One region of the Paeniglutamicibacter sp. GQ140 genome, then DNA from elsewhere that is predicted to be linked to it. Evidence: predicted binding sites of a transcription regulator. Region 1 holds the regulator's gene; each other region holds the start of a gene.
The links. The regulator Rex, encoded in region 1, represses fermentation and respiration genes when NADH is low (regulators of the CRP and FNR family bind a similar motif). The targets are predictions, from matches to a motif close to CTTGTGAANNNNTTCACAAG.
Positions count from the first base shown of each region.

Region 2: benA (benzoate 1,2-dioxygenase large subunit) is a predicted target of Rex. The motif match lies at 2,626-2,645, and genes of this name have one in related genera.
Region 3: AC6CHY_RS18040 (MarP family serine protease) is a predicted target of Rex. The motif match lies at 1,583-1,602, and genes of this name have one in related genera.

Region 1 is NZ_JCAXDW010000010.1:7,432-11,944, reverse strand. Features, by position in the region: gene AC6CHY_RS14070 (TlpA family protein disulfide reductase) at 1-400, opposite strand, end outside; gene AC6CHY_RS14065 (histidine phosphatase family protein) at 405-1,067, opposite strand; gene AC6CHY_RS14060 (hypothetical protein) at 1,340-2,089, shown strand; gene AC6CHY_RS14055 (redox-sensing transcriptional repressor Rex) at 2,190-2,933, opposite strand; gene AC6CHY_RS14050 (glutaredoxin family protein) at 2,999-3,253, opposite strand; gene AC6CHY_RS14045 (HAD family hydrolase) at 3,303-4,118, shown strand; gene AC6CHY_RS14040 (30S ribosomal protein bS22) at 4,231-4,329, opposite strand; gene AC6CHY_RS14035 (helix-turn-helix domain-containing protein) at 4,474-4,513, opposite strand, start outside.
Region 2 is NZ_JCAXDW010000001.1:276,354-280,866, reverse strand. Features, by position in the region: gene benC (benzoate 1,2-dioxygenase electron transfer component BenC) at 1-436, opposite strand, end outside; gene benB (benzoate 1,2-dioxygenase small subunit) at 557-1,096, opposite strand; gene benA (benzoate 1,2-dioxygenase large subunit) at 1,080-2,480, opposite strand; gene AC6CHY_RS01260 (benzoate/H(+) symporter BenE family transporter) at 2,779-4,077, shown strand; gene AC6CHY_RS01255 (ArsR/SmtB family transcription factor) at 4,297-4,513, shown strand, end outside.
Region 3 is NZ_JCAXDW010000016.1:34,953-39,465, reverse strand. Features, by position in the region: gene AC6CHY_RS18050 (NUDIX hydrolase) at 1-733, shown strand, start outside; gene AC6CHY_RS18045 (Crp/Fnr family transcriptional regulator) at 850-1,527, opposite strand; gene AC6CHY_RS18040 (MarP family serine protease) at 1,735-2,919, shown strand; gene AC6CHY_RS18035 (DUF2332 domain-containing protein) at 2,951-3,952, opposite strand; gene aroQ (type II 3-dehydroquinate dehydratase) at 3,992-4,444, opposite strand.

The DNA of each region.
Region 1 (4,513 bases):
TCTCGTCACGCACGTTGATGCCGATGAATTCGGCCTTGCCCTTGAATTCGTTGTTGAGTTCGACCATGTGCGGGGCCTCGATGCGGCACGGGGCGCATGCCGCGTACCAAAAGTTCAGAACGGTGGCTTGTCCAGCCCAGGTGGCCGAATCGATAGTTGTTCCGTCGTAGGCCACCGCGTTGATCTCGACCGGAGCCGTGCGCGAGTCCGGACCGTATTCCTCCACCGAGCCGTCACCGGCAATGTAATTCTTGTTATTGCCTTCGCGCGCCTGTTTGGCCAGGGGGTCTTCCTCCCCCACGCATGCCGCCAGCGGCAGCACGGCGGCGCCAAGTACCGCAGCGCGCAAGAATGTACGTCGTCCCAAACGCTTCGCTTGGGACGAGATGGGATCGGTCATGATCTCAAGCTCCAGGGATGTTCGCAGCGTTGGCCAAGAGGTCCACGCTAGGTTCTGCATAACGGACTGCGACCAGACTTTCACCTTCAAAGTCCAGGCTAGTCACGGAGGTGAGAGTGCACTCGCGTTTCCGCGGGTCGTGCCACAGGGCCTTGCCCTCGGCGGAGCGGCGCGTAACCCAAATGGGCAGCTGGTGGCTGACCAAAATGGCTTGCGCCCCTCGGCCGCCAAGTTCCACCGCGCGGTCGCGGTGTTCCACAATGGCGGTCATCATTCGTTCCACCTGGTCCCGGTAGGGTTCCCCCCAGGATGGACGAAATGGATTTACGACGTAGGACCAGTACTTCGGTTCCTTCAGTCGGTTCTTGATCTGGGAGAGCCCCTGGAAGCGGTTCGCTGCCTCGATGATCCGATCATCTGTCACGATTTCCAGGCCCAACGCCGCTGAGGTGGGCATTGCCGTTTCCTGTGCCCGGACGAGCGGGGATGACACCAAGTGGGTGATATTTGCACCGGCGTTTCGCTGGGCCGTGAAGTATTCCGCGGCCCGCTCGGCCATTTGGTTGCCGAGATCGGAGAGGTGGAATTCCGGTAGCCGACCGTAAAGGACCCTGTCCGGGTTATACACTTCGCCGTGACGCAGAAGGTGAACGGTGGCAGTCGACATGAATTAAGTGTCTCAAATCTTTGTTCCGTTACCTAAACCGGATACTTGATTTTGCCCACGCGGCCGACCCTTGGACGCGCCCCGACGCCGTTGGTGCAATGCCCCTGCCTCTTTACCCAACACCTCAGGCAACCTGCAAGGCCCGACCCATGTAGGGACTTTGGCCAAAGTTTCCGGCGAAACGAAAAACCATCCTTTGGGAGGGGTGAAAAGCAATCTCGAACCGATATCGTGAGGATAAGCCGTACTTTTCCAACCCCAAGGAGCAGGTTATGTCTACCCCTGAAAATGATCCCCTGAATCCCGAGAAGCCGTCCGAGGACCCCGCACCGCCGCAATACGGACAGCGTGCACCGCAAGATCCGAATGCTGCCGGGCAGGCCCCGTACGGCCAGCCGCCGCAGTACGGCGCACAGCAGCCGAATCCGTATGGCCAAAACCCCAACCCATATGGCCAGCCTGCACCAGCGAACAACCCCTACGGCCAGCAGCCACCGCAGTCGCCATATGGCCAGCAACCATACGCCGGTGGATTCCCGGTTCCCCCGCAGGGCAACTTTGCACCGCCCCAGATGCCCACCCACCGCCCCAAGGAGCTGGACACCTCTTTCTGGGCGATCCTGGCTGCAGGCGTCGCATTCTTGTTGAGCTCCGTGTTTGGTTTGAGCACCGCCGCGATCATGCAACAGGTCCAGGCAGTTCCCGAGCTGGAGGAACAGCTCGAGGCTGCGGGAATGAGCATCACCGATGCAATCCCCATGATCCAGACCACGGCGATCGTATTCGCGGTGATCGGCTTGTTGCTATACGTCCTGATTGCGTTCATGGTCCGCAAGGGAAGCGGTGTCGCACGCATCTTCGCCACGATCTTCGCAGTCCTGTCGTTGTTCAGCATTGGCAGCGGAGTGTTGATGGCCCTCTCGGTCGTTCTGGGCGTGGCCGGCGTGGTCTTTGCTTGGTTGCGCCCCTCCAGCCAGTTTATTGCCGCGCGGCGGGCGGCGCGGGCGGCCGGATACCGCTAAACAGCGCCTCCTAAAAATGGTCCGTGGGATCGAGCCGGCAACGGCTGGATCCCACGGACCATTTTGTGTTCAAGGCTGATGGCTGATCTTCGACCGGCACCTAGGAATCGAGGTTTTGTGCGTGGTAGGCCAGGATTTGCAGCTCGGTGGCCAGATCGACCTTGCGCAGATTGACCCCTGCCGGGACGTGCAGCACAACCGGGGCAAAACTCAGGATGCTTCGTACACCGCTTGCCACCAGTTTGTCGCACAAGTCCTGGGCGGCTGCCCCGGGAACTGACAGCACGGCCATGTTTGCGCCGGTGTCTTCGAGGATCTTGTCGAGATCGAGAATGGGTTGGACCTGCAAGTCCCCGACTGTGCTTCCGATAACCTCCGGTGAGGAATCCATTAGCGCAACGATCTCGAATCCGCGGCTTCTGAATCCGCCATACCCTGACAACGCACGGCCCAGGTTTCCGGCACCGATGATTGCCACGCGCCACTGACGCAGGAGCCCCATGGCCTTGGAGATATGTTCGGCCAGCTCCGTCACCACGTAGCCCACTCCACGGGTCCCATAAGATCCAAGAAGAGAAAGGTCCTTGCGCAGGATCGCCGGATTAACCCCCGCTTCCGTGGCCAGGACACCTGATGACGTACGTGCCTCGCCGCGCGTCTGCATGGTGTTCAGTGCCCGCAGGTACTGGGTCAACCGTGCAAGGGTCGCTTCGGGAAGAAGCCTGCCCAGCGAACCGGTGGGCGCCTGTTCCACGGTCAAGTCGGGCACCAGGCCACGCTCGATCTGAGGGTCGGCAGCCGGGACGTTTGCTTCGCTGCTTGCGGGGGCGCGCTCGGTGGGCATTCTGTTTTGACTCAATTCCTTGGATACCTTAATGACTTATCAACCAGTTCATGCGACGCCTCGCCCTAACTGGTCAGCAAGGTCTCAAGGCGCTGGGCATCAATCACCCAAAAGTCCCGCACCCGTCCGTCAACCAACAGCACGGGCACCTCTTCCGAGTGGCGTGCCAAGAGTTCAGCGTCCTGATCGATGTCAACTTTCTGCCAGGTGTAATCCAGCCGGCTGGTGACCTCATCGAGTGTCTCGATCGCGGCCAGGCACAGATGGCATCCGGACCGAACCAACAACGTAATTTCCCGCGGGGTCTGCTCACTGCTCATGCCCCAACGCTACCGCTCCCGCCAAAAAAGATTGCAATACACTGGGCGGATGCCCTCTAACCTTTCCCCTGTTTCAGTCCCTGGGCAAGAGCCGGTGCACGCGAGCTCGACCGCGGCCTTCTTCGATGTGGACAACACCATGATGCGCGGCGCATCGCTATTCGCCGTAGCCCGAAAAATGTATCAACGACGGGCATTTAGGCTGCGTGAGGTGGCATGGTTTGCCCTCCACCAGTTGCGCTTTGTGGCCCGGGGAGAGAACCTCGGCGACATTCAGGCCATCCGCGACCGTGCGCTCTTGATGGCCGCAGGGTTCTCCGTGGCGGATATGGTTGCGCTCGGGGATGAAATTTATGACGAATTCATTGAGTCGAAAATCTGGCCAGGCACCCGTGCAATTGCCGACCAGCACCTGCACGCCGGGCGGAGGGTGTGGCTTGTCACTGCCACGCCGCTGGAGGTCGCCTCGGTGATGGCCCGCCGGCTCGGGCTCAGTGGCGCACTGGGCACGAGCGTGGAACATGTCGAGGGGCTCTACACCGGTCGCCTGGTCGGCGAGATCCTGCATGGGGCGGCGAAGGCCGAGGCGGTCCAGGACCTGGCCCTGACGGAGGGGCTGGACCTTGACGAATGCTGGGGGTACAGCGACTCGCACAACGATATCCCGATGCTTGAGGCGGTGGGACACCCCGTGGCCATCAATCCCGACTGGCGTTTGCGCCGCCATGCCAAGGACCGGAACTGGCCGGTTTACGATTTCCGGACCGGACGCAAGGCCGCGACCTTCGGGTTGAAGGCCGCGGGGATCTCGGGAGCCCTTTGGGGGCTGTGGCGCAGTTTCGGCGCTCTTCGCCGCCGCCCCTGACATTCCAGACGCCAGCCCACGGCCCATTCCCCACCATGCAAAAAGGTGCGTTTCCCCAAGAGGGAAACGCACCTTTTTACATGCTTAATTCCGGGCAAGCCCGGAACTGCATTTACTTCTTATTACGACGCTGGTGGCGGGTCTTACGAAGCAATTTACGGTGCTTCTTCTTGGCCATACGCTTGCGGCGCTTCTTAATAACAGAGCCCATAATGGTTCCTCACAAACTGATTCGATTGCCGACTACTATTTCTTCGGCACCAAAGCACCAGAATAGCCAACTGGACGTTAAACGTTCCTTAACAGATTACCTGCTTCTAGAGCAGATTCTGACCACTCGCGAAATTCGGCGGCGCTAGCCGGTGTTGGAGTCCCAGCCGAACCCGGCCGCCCGC
Region 2 (4,513 bases), on a different contig from region 1:
GAACCTCGATGTTCACGTACTGGCCGGGCAGGAAGGAGAGGTCGTCGCGGTTCTCGATCTCGAGGCTGAAGGCGTAGGTGCTCTCGGAGATGCGGCGGATCTCGGTCAGCGTCGAGGAGTATGTGGTGGCCGCGGTCTTGGCGACATCCGAGGTCGTGGGGATCTGCAGCACGAGGTCGGATTCGGGGACCATCTGGCAGGGGAGGCAGAAGCCCTTTTCCGCCTCGTCGTCGGTCAGGGCCTCCTCGATGTAGTCGCCGCCGTCGAACTTGCCGGACTCACAGAACGCCTTGCAGGTGCCGCAGGCGCCGTCGCGGCAGTCCAGCGGGATATTGATCCGTGCCTTGTAGGAGGCATCGGCGACGGTTTCGCGGGGTCCAACTTTAATGAACCGGGTAATTCCGTCCTCGAAGGCGAGGGCAACCTGATAGGTCATGAGGGGACTCTTTTCAAAATAGTGCAGGGTGGTGCGGCAAGAGGTGCAAGGTGGTGGTGCGGGGGCGAGTCAACGCCCCCGCACGCCAGTCTCCGGGGCCGGGAGGGGGCCCGTGCGGGACTAGATGTGGTAGATGTCGACCACGTGGTGGATGTAGTCGTTCTTCAGGACTACCTTCTTTGCCATGATGACCGGCTGGGTGCCGGAGTAGTCGATGGTGTAGTACGAGGTGCCGAAGTAGGTGTCGACGTTCTGGTAGCGGTAGTAGAGCGTGAACCAGTTGAAGCGCACATCGACCTTGTCGCCATCGACGGACACGATCTCCACGTTGGTGATGTTGTGACCGGTGCGCGGTTCCGGCAGGCTGGTGGCGCTGGAGCGGTCGGTCTTGATGCGGAAGACGCGGTCTTCCAGGCCACCGCGGTTTCCGTAGAAGATCAGCGAGATCTCGCGCTGCGGATCCTCGGTGAGCTTGTCATCGTCGGCCCAGGCCGGCATCCAGAAGGTGGCCTCGGGGTGGTAGCAGTCGATCCAGCGATCGAAGTCGCGGTCATCGAGGAAACGGGCTTCGCGGTAGAGGAACTGCGCGATGTCCTCCAGCTTGACCTCACCGGCGCCGGTCTGGATCTTGGTAATGATGGCGTTAGTGGTTGCAGTCATGGTGGTTCCCCTGTTCGGTGGTGCCGGTGGTGGTGGAGGCGGCCTCGGCGGCGACGGCCTTGCGCATCGTGTCGAGCCAGTAGCCGTGCTGGATCGGGTAGAGGCCCTCGTCCTCGGTGCGGGCGCCGGAGGAAATCGGCTCCAGGCCGATCTTCTTGGCGTTCTCGTCGGCACCGGTGATCTGGTGCGCCTGGCCGCGGGAGAGGTCGTTCCACTTGGCTGCGGTGGCCAGGTAGGTCTTCTGGCAGGAGCGGAATTCCTCCAGGTCATCCGGGGTGGCCATGCCCGAGGCGTTGAAGAAGTCCTCGTACTGGCGGATGCGGTTGGCGCGGGCCTCGTCGGATTCGCCGACCGGGGCGATGCAGTAGATGGTGACCTCGGTCTTGTCCACGGCGACCGGGCGGAAGACACGGATCTGCGAGGAGAACTGGTCCATCAGGTACACGTTCGGGTACAGGCACAGGTTGCGCGAGACACCGATCATCCAGTCGGCCTTGGCCTCGCCGTGGGCGGCGACGAGTTCGTCGCGCTTCTCGGCCAGCGGGCGGTTGGCCGGGTCCAGCCACTCGGTCCACAGCAGCAGGTGGCCGTTCTCGAAGGAGTAGTAGCCGCCTTCCTGCTTGTCCCAGCCGCCGGCATCCATGGTCTTGGTGTCGTTGGTGGACTCGCCGGCGCTGCGGCGGGCCTGGGTGGCTGCGTAGTTCCAGTGGGTGGCCGAGACGTGGTAGCCGTCGGCGCCGTTTTCCGCCTGGAGCTTCCAGTTGCCGTCGTAGGTGTAGGTCGAGGAGCCGCGCAGGACCTCGAGGCCCTCGGGGGACTGGTCCACGATCATGTCGATGATCTTGGTGGATTCGCCGAGGTGCTCGGTCAGCGGCTTGACGTCCGCGTTCAGCGAGCCGAAGAGGAAGCCGCGGTAGGACTCGAAGCGGGCGACCTTGGTCAGGTCGTGCGAGCCGTCCTTGTTGAAGCCCTCCGGGTAGCCGGCGCCGCGGGAGTCCTTGACCTTGAGCAGCTTGCCGGAGTTGTTGAAGGTCCAGCCGTGGAACGGGCAGGTGAACGTGGTCCGGTTATCGGTCTTGCGGCGGCAGAGCATGGCGCCGCGGTGGCTGCACGCGTTGATGAGGGCGTTGAGCACGCCTTCCTTGTTGCGCGAGATCACGATCGGCTGGCGGCCGATGTTCGTGGTGAAGTAGTCGCCGATGTTCGGGATCTGGGATTCATGGGCTAGGTAGATCCAGTTGCCCTCCCAGATGTGCTTCATCTCGAGCTCGAAGGTCTCTTCGTCGGTGAAGATATTTCGGTTGGCGCGGAATTCGCCGGTCTCCGGGCTGTCGACGAGTGCATCATCAAGCAGGGCCGAGACGGTATCAAGTGTTTCTGTCATGGAGTGCTCCATCCTTCGTAGCGGGCGCTGGCGCCCTGGTCCACCCGGTGGGTGGCGAAACCATGAGATACACCATGTCAGTATGTGCGTGACCTCACACTGGGCATATGCCTAGGCTTGACCAAGGGTGGTGCTCATTGAGTGGATTGCGATATCAATCACAAAGATCTTGATATTTGTCTACGGCGCGCCCGCGCCGTAGCGTTGGGCCCCAAATGGTTCTCCCCGGTCCTGGACGTCTGCCGCCCGCGGAATCCGAGCCGTTACCCTCCATCCGAAAGGCGGCACCATCGTGCCCGTGAGCAATCAAGCCGGAGCGGGGGCCAGGGGTCCTCGCACCAGACTTCCGGGGGTCCTGGGCGATGTCTCGGTCAGCGCCGTGTGCGCCGGATTCATCGCCGTGGCGGTGTCCTACGCCGGTCCCATGCTGGTCATCCTCCAGGCCGCCGAAAGGGCGGGGCTTGACCCGGCCCGAACGGCCTCCTGGGTGTGGGCGGTGTCCGTCGGCAGCGGGATCGTGGGCCTGCTCCTGAGCCTGTTCACGCGCCAGCCCGTCGTGGTGGCCTGGTCGGTGCCCGGTGCGGCGCTGCTGCTCACGGTGCTGGGCGACTACGGGTTTTCCGAGGCCATCGGCGCGTACATCGTGGCCGGGCTGCTGGGCCTGGTGCTGAGCCTCAGCGGCCTCTTTGGCAAGCTGCTTGCGGCGGTCCCGCGCCCGATCCTGGCCGCCGTCCTGGCAGGGGTGTTGCTGCCCTTCGTCCTGAACGTCACCCAGGCCGTGCTGGTCTCGCCGGTCGTCGCAGGGGGACTGGTTGTGGCCTACTTCGTCGGCCGGCGCCTGTTCCCGAAGTACGCGGTGCCTGCCGCCCTGGTGGCCGGAGTCCTGCTGTCGGTGATTGCCGGCCAGGCCCAGAGCCCCGATCTCTCCCTCGCGCTGACCGTTCCGGTGTTCACCGTGCCCACCTTCTCGATCCAGGCCATCATGGGCATCTCCGTCCCGCTGCTGATCGTGACCATGGCCGGGCAGAACGGCCCGGGGCTGGTCATGATGCGCACCAGCGGCTACGAGCCCAACGACAGGTTGCTGCTCAGCGGCACGTGCGTCGCCAGCGTGCTCTTCGCCCCGTTCGGTTCGCACGCCATCAACCTCGCGGCCATCACCGCCGGCATCTGCTGCGGCCGCGAGGCCCACGAGGACCCGGCTAAGCGCTACATCGCGGGGGCCGCCGGCGGCGTGTTCTTCATTGGCTTCGGGCTGTTCAGCGCCACCATCCTTGACCTGTTTGCGGCGGTTCCCGGCGAGCTGATCACGGCCATGGCCGGGGTTGCACTGCTTGGTGCCCTGCAGGGCTCGTTGCTGGACATGCTCGATGCGGGCAGGCACGGCCCCTCGGCCATCGAGGCGGCGGTTGTCACCCTGATCGTCACTGCCTCGGGCATTGCGCCGCTGGGCATTGTGTCCCCGTTCTGGGGCGTGCTGGCCGGCGCCGCGGTGTACCTGCTGCTCACCGTGGCCCGGGGACGGCGGCGCGCGAGGCCCGCCGCCGGGCGCTCCCTGCCGGCGGACATTCCGGCCGGCGAGGCCAGGAAGCAGTAGCCCGCTCCTGCGGCTATTGCCGCGGGCGGGCACCCCGAAGCGCATCACCAGCGCCACCACGAGCACATCGTCGGCATAGCTGATCACCCGTATGAAATCCGGGGACCAGGTCGATCGGCGAGGCCGGGTACGCGCAAATCGTCGCCCCCGTCCGACCATGCCCGGGTTGCTGCATGCGCTGCCCTTGATGCCACCGCCACGCTGTGCAACTATGTGCGTATGAATGCAGATAGCAAGGGGTGCTCCCTGAACGCCGACAGCCAGTACGTCGAGCTCGCGGTGGAGGTCTTCTCCATGCTTGCCGATGCATCCCGCGTGCGGATCATCCTGGCCCTGCGGGACGGGGAGCTGGCCGTCGGTGCACTGGCCGAGCTGCTGGGCAAGAGCCCGGCCTCGGTTTCGCAGCACCTGGCCAAGATGCGCCTGGCCCGCATGG
Region 3 (4,513 bases), on a different contig from region 1:
GCTCGGGAGTGTCGCATTCCCCGGGGGCAGCCTCGAAGACGACGATGAAAATGAAATACCTTGGTACGGACCCAGCCTGGCCGAATGGTCAAAGCGCCTGGGTATCCTTGACCAACGACTGGTCAGGGCGCACATCGTGTGCGCCATCCGGGAACTATTCGAGGAAACAGGCGTGCTGCTGGCCGGCACCGACGAGTTGTCGGTGGTCGAAAACTGCGACAGTGAAGACTGGATGGCCGTGCGCGAGGCCGTCGCAGGGCAGGACAAGTCCCTGAAGGACGTGCTGATGAAGCGCGGGCTGGGCCTGCGCACGGATCTGCTGCGCCCGCTGTCGCACTGGATCTCCCCAAACTTCGCGTTGCGCCGCTTCGACACCCGCTACTTTGCCGCCGCACTGCCGGTGCGCCAGGAGCCCTCGCTCCTGCGCGGCAAGGGCGTCTGGGCTGCCTGGAAGGTGGCCGGCGAGGTCATCGAACAACGCACCACCACGGCATTGGGAGACGAGGCGGGGGCACCGGACACCCAGGGCCTGCCTTTGAGCATGATCACAACGCCGGCGGTGGAGGTCTTCCTGGAAAAGATGGCCTCCGCCCGCGGCGCCGTCGCCTACCTCTCGGTGCGTCGGGAACTGAAAAGCTACCACCCCGAACTCGTCCAGGTGGGCGGGAAGTTCTATCTCGACGTGACCACCACGACCGCCGCCGAGGGCGGCGGCCTGGGCCGCGGCCGCTAATCAGCCTTCCCGTCGCCTCGGGCCACGCCCTCGAACGGCACCCCGGGCCTAATACAGCTGTGGCGGGGTTCCCCCTGAGGGGAACCCCGCCACACCCGTTCGTGCACGGTTGCGCTTTAGCGGGAACGCTGGCGCAGACGCTGGATGTCCAGGATCACGACGGCGCGTGCCTCAAGACGCAGCCAACCGCGCTGCACGAACTCGGCCAGGGCCTTGTTCACGGTTTCGCGCGAGGCGCCCACCAGCTGGGCCAATTCTTCCTGCGTCAGTTCGTGGGCAACCAGGATGCCGTCGGTGGCCGGGCGACCGAAACGGTCGGCCAGGTCCAGCAGCGCCTTGGCGACACGGCCCGGAACATCAGAGAAGACCAGGTCGGCCAGCGACTCGTTGGTGCGGCGCAGGCGCGAGGCCAGGGCCTGCAGCAACTGGACCGAAACCTCCGGGCTGGTCAGGATGACCTTGCGCAGGTTTTCGTGGCGCAGGCCGGCCAGACGCGTCTCGGAGACGGCGGTGGCGGTGGCGTTGCGCGGGCTTGGGTCGAACAAGGCCATTTCGCCGAACAATTCGCCCGGGCCGAGAACGGCAATGAGGTTTTCACGACCGTCCGTGGAGGTGCGCCCCAGCTTGATCTTGCCCGAAACGATGAAGTAGAGCTGGTCGCCCTGGTCGCCCTCGCGGAACACCGAGGCGCCACGGGACAGATCCACTTCGGATAGTTCTTCAGTCAGTGCAGAGAACACCTCGTCGCTCAATGAAGCGAAGAGTGGTGCTCGGCGCAGTACCTCGATGTCCATAAAATCTCCTGTCAACTGTCGTTAGCGCTCATCTAATTGTGCCGTACGGTTTGCCCATGTGACAGCTTCCACACGCCAAATCGGGCTAAATGTGGTTAGAATCGCGGGCATCGAACCGTTGCCCCGACTAGACTCGGGGCATCGAATAGTGTTTTGGGCCGCATTTGGGCCGGTCAACACGGTATGAAGGGCGGGAGTCCAAACTGAATGTTGGGATTGACATGGTTGGACCTGCTGCTCATCATCTCATTGATCAGCTTTTTGGCTTCTGGCCTGCGTAAAGGCTTCTTTGTAACGCTCGGCGCGATCGTCGGTTTCCTGGCCGGCGGAACCGCGGCCTTCTACGGAATCCCGCTGGTATCGACGTGGGTGACCAACCCGGGATGGCGAATCTTCTGGATTGTGGCCGCCGGGCTGATCTTTATTCTGATTGGCCAGGGCATCGGCATGGCCATCGGATCCAGAATCCGCTTATGGCTGAACTTCCCTGTCCTGAAGTCCTTTGATAGGCTGCTGGGCGGCGTTGCCAACACCGTCATGGCCGCCCTGGTGATCTCCGCGATCGCCCTCTCCGCCGCGACCATGGGCGTGCCCTGGGTTTCCCAGCAAGTCGCCGATTCACGGGTCCTGACCACGATCCAGGCCTGGACCCCGAAACCGATCACCAATTTCGTCACCCAGGCACGCGCCCAGGTCATGGGCCAAACCCTTCCCGAGCTCTTCGAACCATTCGCCCCCAAGGTCGCCGTCGAGGTTCCCGAGGCGGAGGACCTTGGGAGCGGGATCGAGGCGGCCGCGGGGTCCGTCGTCAAGATCATTGGCACCGCCTACGCCTGCGGTGTCAACCAGTCCGGTTCCGGCTTTGTCTTCGCACCGGACCGCGTGATGACCAACGCGCACGTGGTTGCCGGCATCACCGAGCCGTCCGTGACAACGCAGGATGGCCGCGTGCTCTCCGGAAGCGTCGTGTACTTCGACTCGGTCGCGGACATTGCCGTCCTCGAGGTTGGCGGACTTGGCCTGGAGCCGCTGGAGCGCGGCACCGACCTTGGCCGCGGCGACACCGCCGCATTCCTGGGCTACCCCGGCGGCGGGTCGTTCCGCGCCCTGGGAGCGGTGGTCGAATCCTTGAGCACCGTATCGATCCAGAACATCTACGGCGCCGAACCCACCCCGTTGCGGATCTACCAGCTGGCCGCCAAGGTCGAGCAGGGCAACTCCGGAGGGCCCATGCTCGATTCCCGGGGCCGCGTGGTTGGCATGGTCTTTGCCAAGGCCAAGGGAGGCGCCGACGTCGGCTACGCCCTGGCCCTCGAGGAGATCGATGCCGCGCTGGAGAAGTCCGAACGCTCCCGGGATTCGGTTCCGACCGGAGCCTGCTCGCCGCACTAGAAGCCGTCGGGCCGGCGGCGGTGGCGTCGGCTCAAAGCCAGTCGAGCTGCGCGCCGTGCTGGCCGGTGCGGGCCAGCGGAACGCCGTCCAGCGACAGGATGAAGCGGTTCGCGTCGGTGCCCCCGCGGGTTTGGTTCGAGGCATCCATGAAGAACGACTCGTTGGAAATCCAGCGGCAGCCCAGCGAGGCGATCGTCTGCGCAAAGGCGGAGCGCCGCGCCTCGTCCAGGTAGGCGAGCACCGCCGAATGCATGACCACGGGAACCGCGTGTCTCGGGGCCGCATCCACCAAATCGGCAACGCGTTCGTTCAGGTCCCCGGCCAGCAGCAGCGGCGGCCCGGCAACCCCTTCCAGGATGCCGGACTTCAGCGCGGCCAGGGTCGCCAGGGCGGCGTCCAGCTGCGCGAGCCGCTCCTCCTGTCCCGGCCAGACCAGCGCCCGCAGCCACGCCACGGTGTCCGGGTCAGTGCCGTCAAGCGGGTTCAGGTCGACCCCGGACCGCCAGGCGATGTCGGGCAGCGCCCGCGGGAGCGGGGGATTTCCGGTGGTGGAGCAGCGCAGCAACGGGGAGCCGGTGCCGAGCGCAGGGGCCCCGTCGTAGGAGTAGGAGTAGAGGTCGGGCAGCAGGCACAGGCCCGCCGAGGGGCCGACCTCGATCAACGCCAGGGGGCGCTGTTCCTGGGCGGCCACCATGGCCAGGGCTGGCAGCAACGTGGCGCAGCGACCTGCCTCGTTGGTCTGCGTGGCGTGGCCCATGATGATTGAGCGGATCGCCGGCCAGTGCGTGCGGAGGTAGCGCTCCAGGAACCCAAACGGCTCGTCCGGGCAGCCGTGGAAGCGTGCCGCGGCAAAGACCAGGTTTGGCTGCCGCTTGGGGGCGGGCAGCCCGGCAATGAGTTCCGGCAGTGTTGCGCTCTCGGCGACGCCTTCGGCCCATTGCCGGTACAGCTCGCTGTTCCCGGTGAACCAGCGGTGCGCATATTCCAGGTACAGCTCGGCGACGCCGACGTCGGGTGTGGCTTCGGTCCCCATCGTCACTGCCCCCTTAAGGGTTTATGCCCGCCGGCGGGGCTACTTCCCGGCGAGGTGGATGAGTTGCTGGATGCCCAAAACATACCCATTGACGCCCGCGCCCACAATGATGGAGGCGGCAACCGGGGAAATGTAGGAATGGTGGCGGAAGGCCTCGCGGCGGTGCACATTGGAGATGTGCACCTCGACCACCGGCAGCTGGACCCCGGAAATGGCGTCGGCCAGGGCGACGGAGGTGTGGGTGAACGCGCCGGGGTTGAACACGATGCCCGCGACCTGGCCGCGGGCGGCGTGGATCGCGTCCAGGAGCACGCCTTCGTGGTTGGACTGCAGGAACTCCACCTCGTAGCCCGCCCCCGCGGCGGCGGTGCGGCAGAGTTCCTCGACATCGGCCAGCGTTTCGTGGCCGTAGACCTCCGGTTCGCGGGTGCCCAGAAGGTTCAGGTTCGGGCCGTTGAGGACCAGGATGCGCGCGGGTGTTTTTTCACTCATGTCTCCACCTTATGCAGGCGGGGCCGTGCGGGAAGAGGCGGCAAGCCGGTTTGGCGTTAAATGACTCGG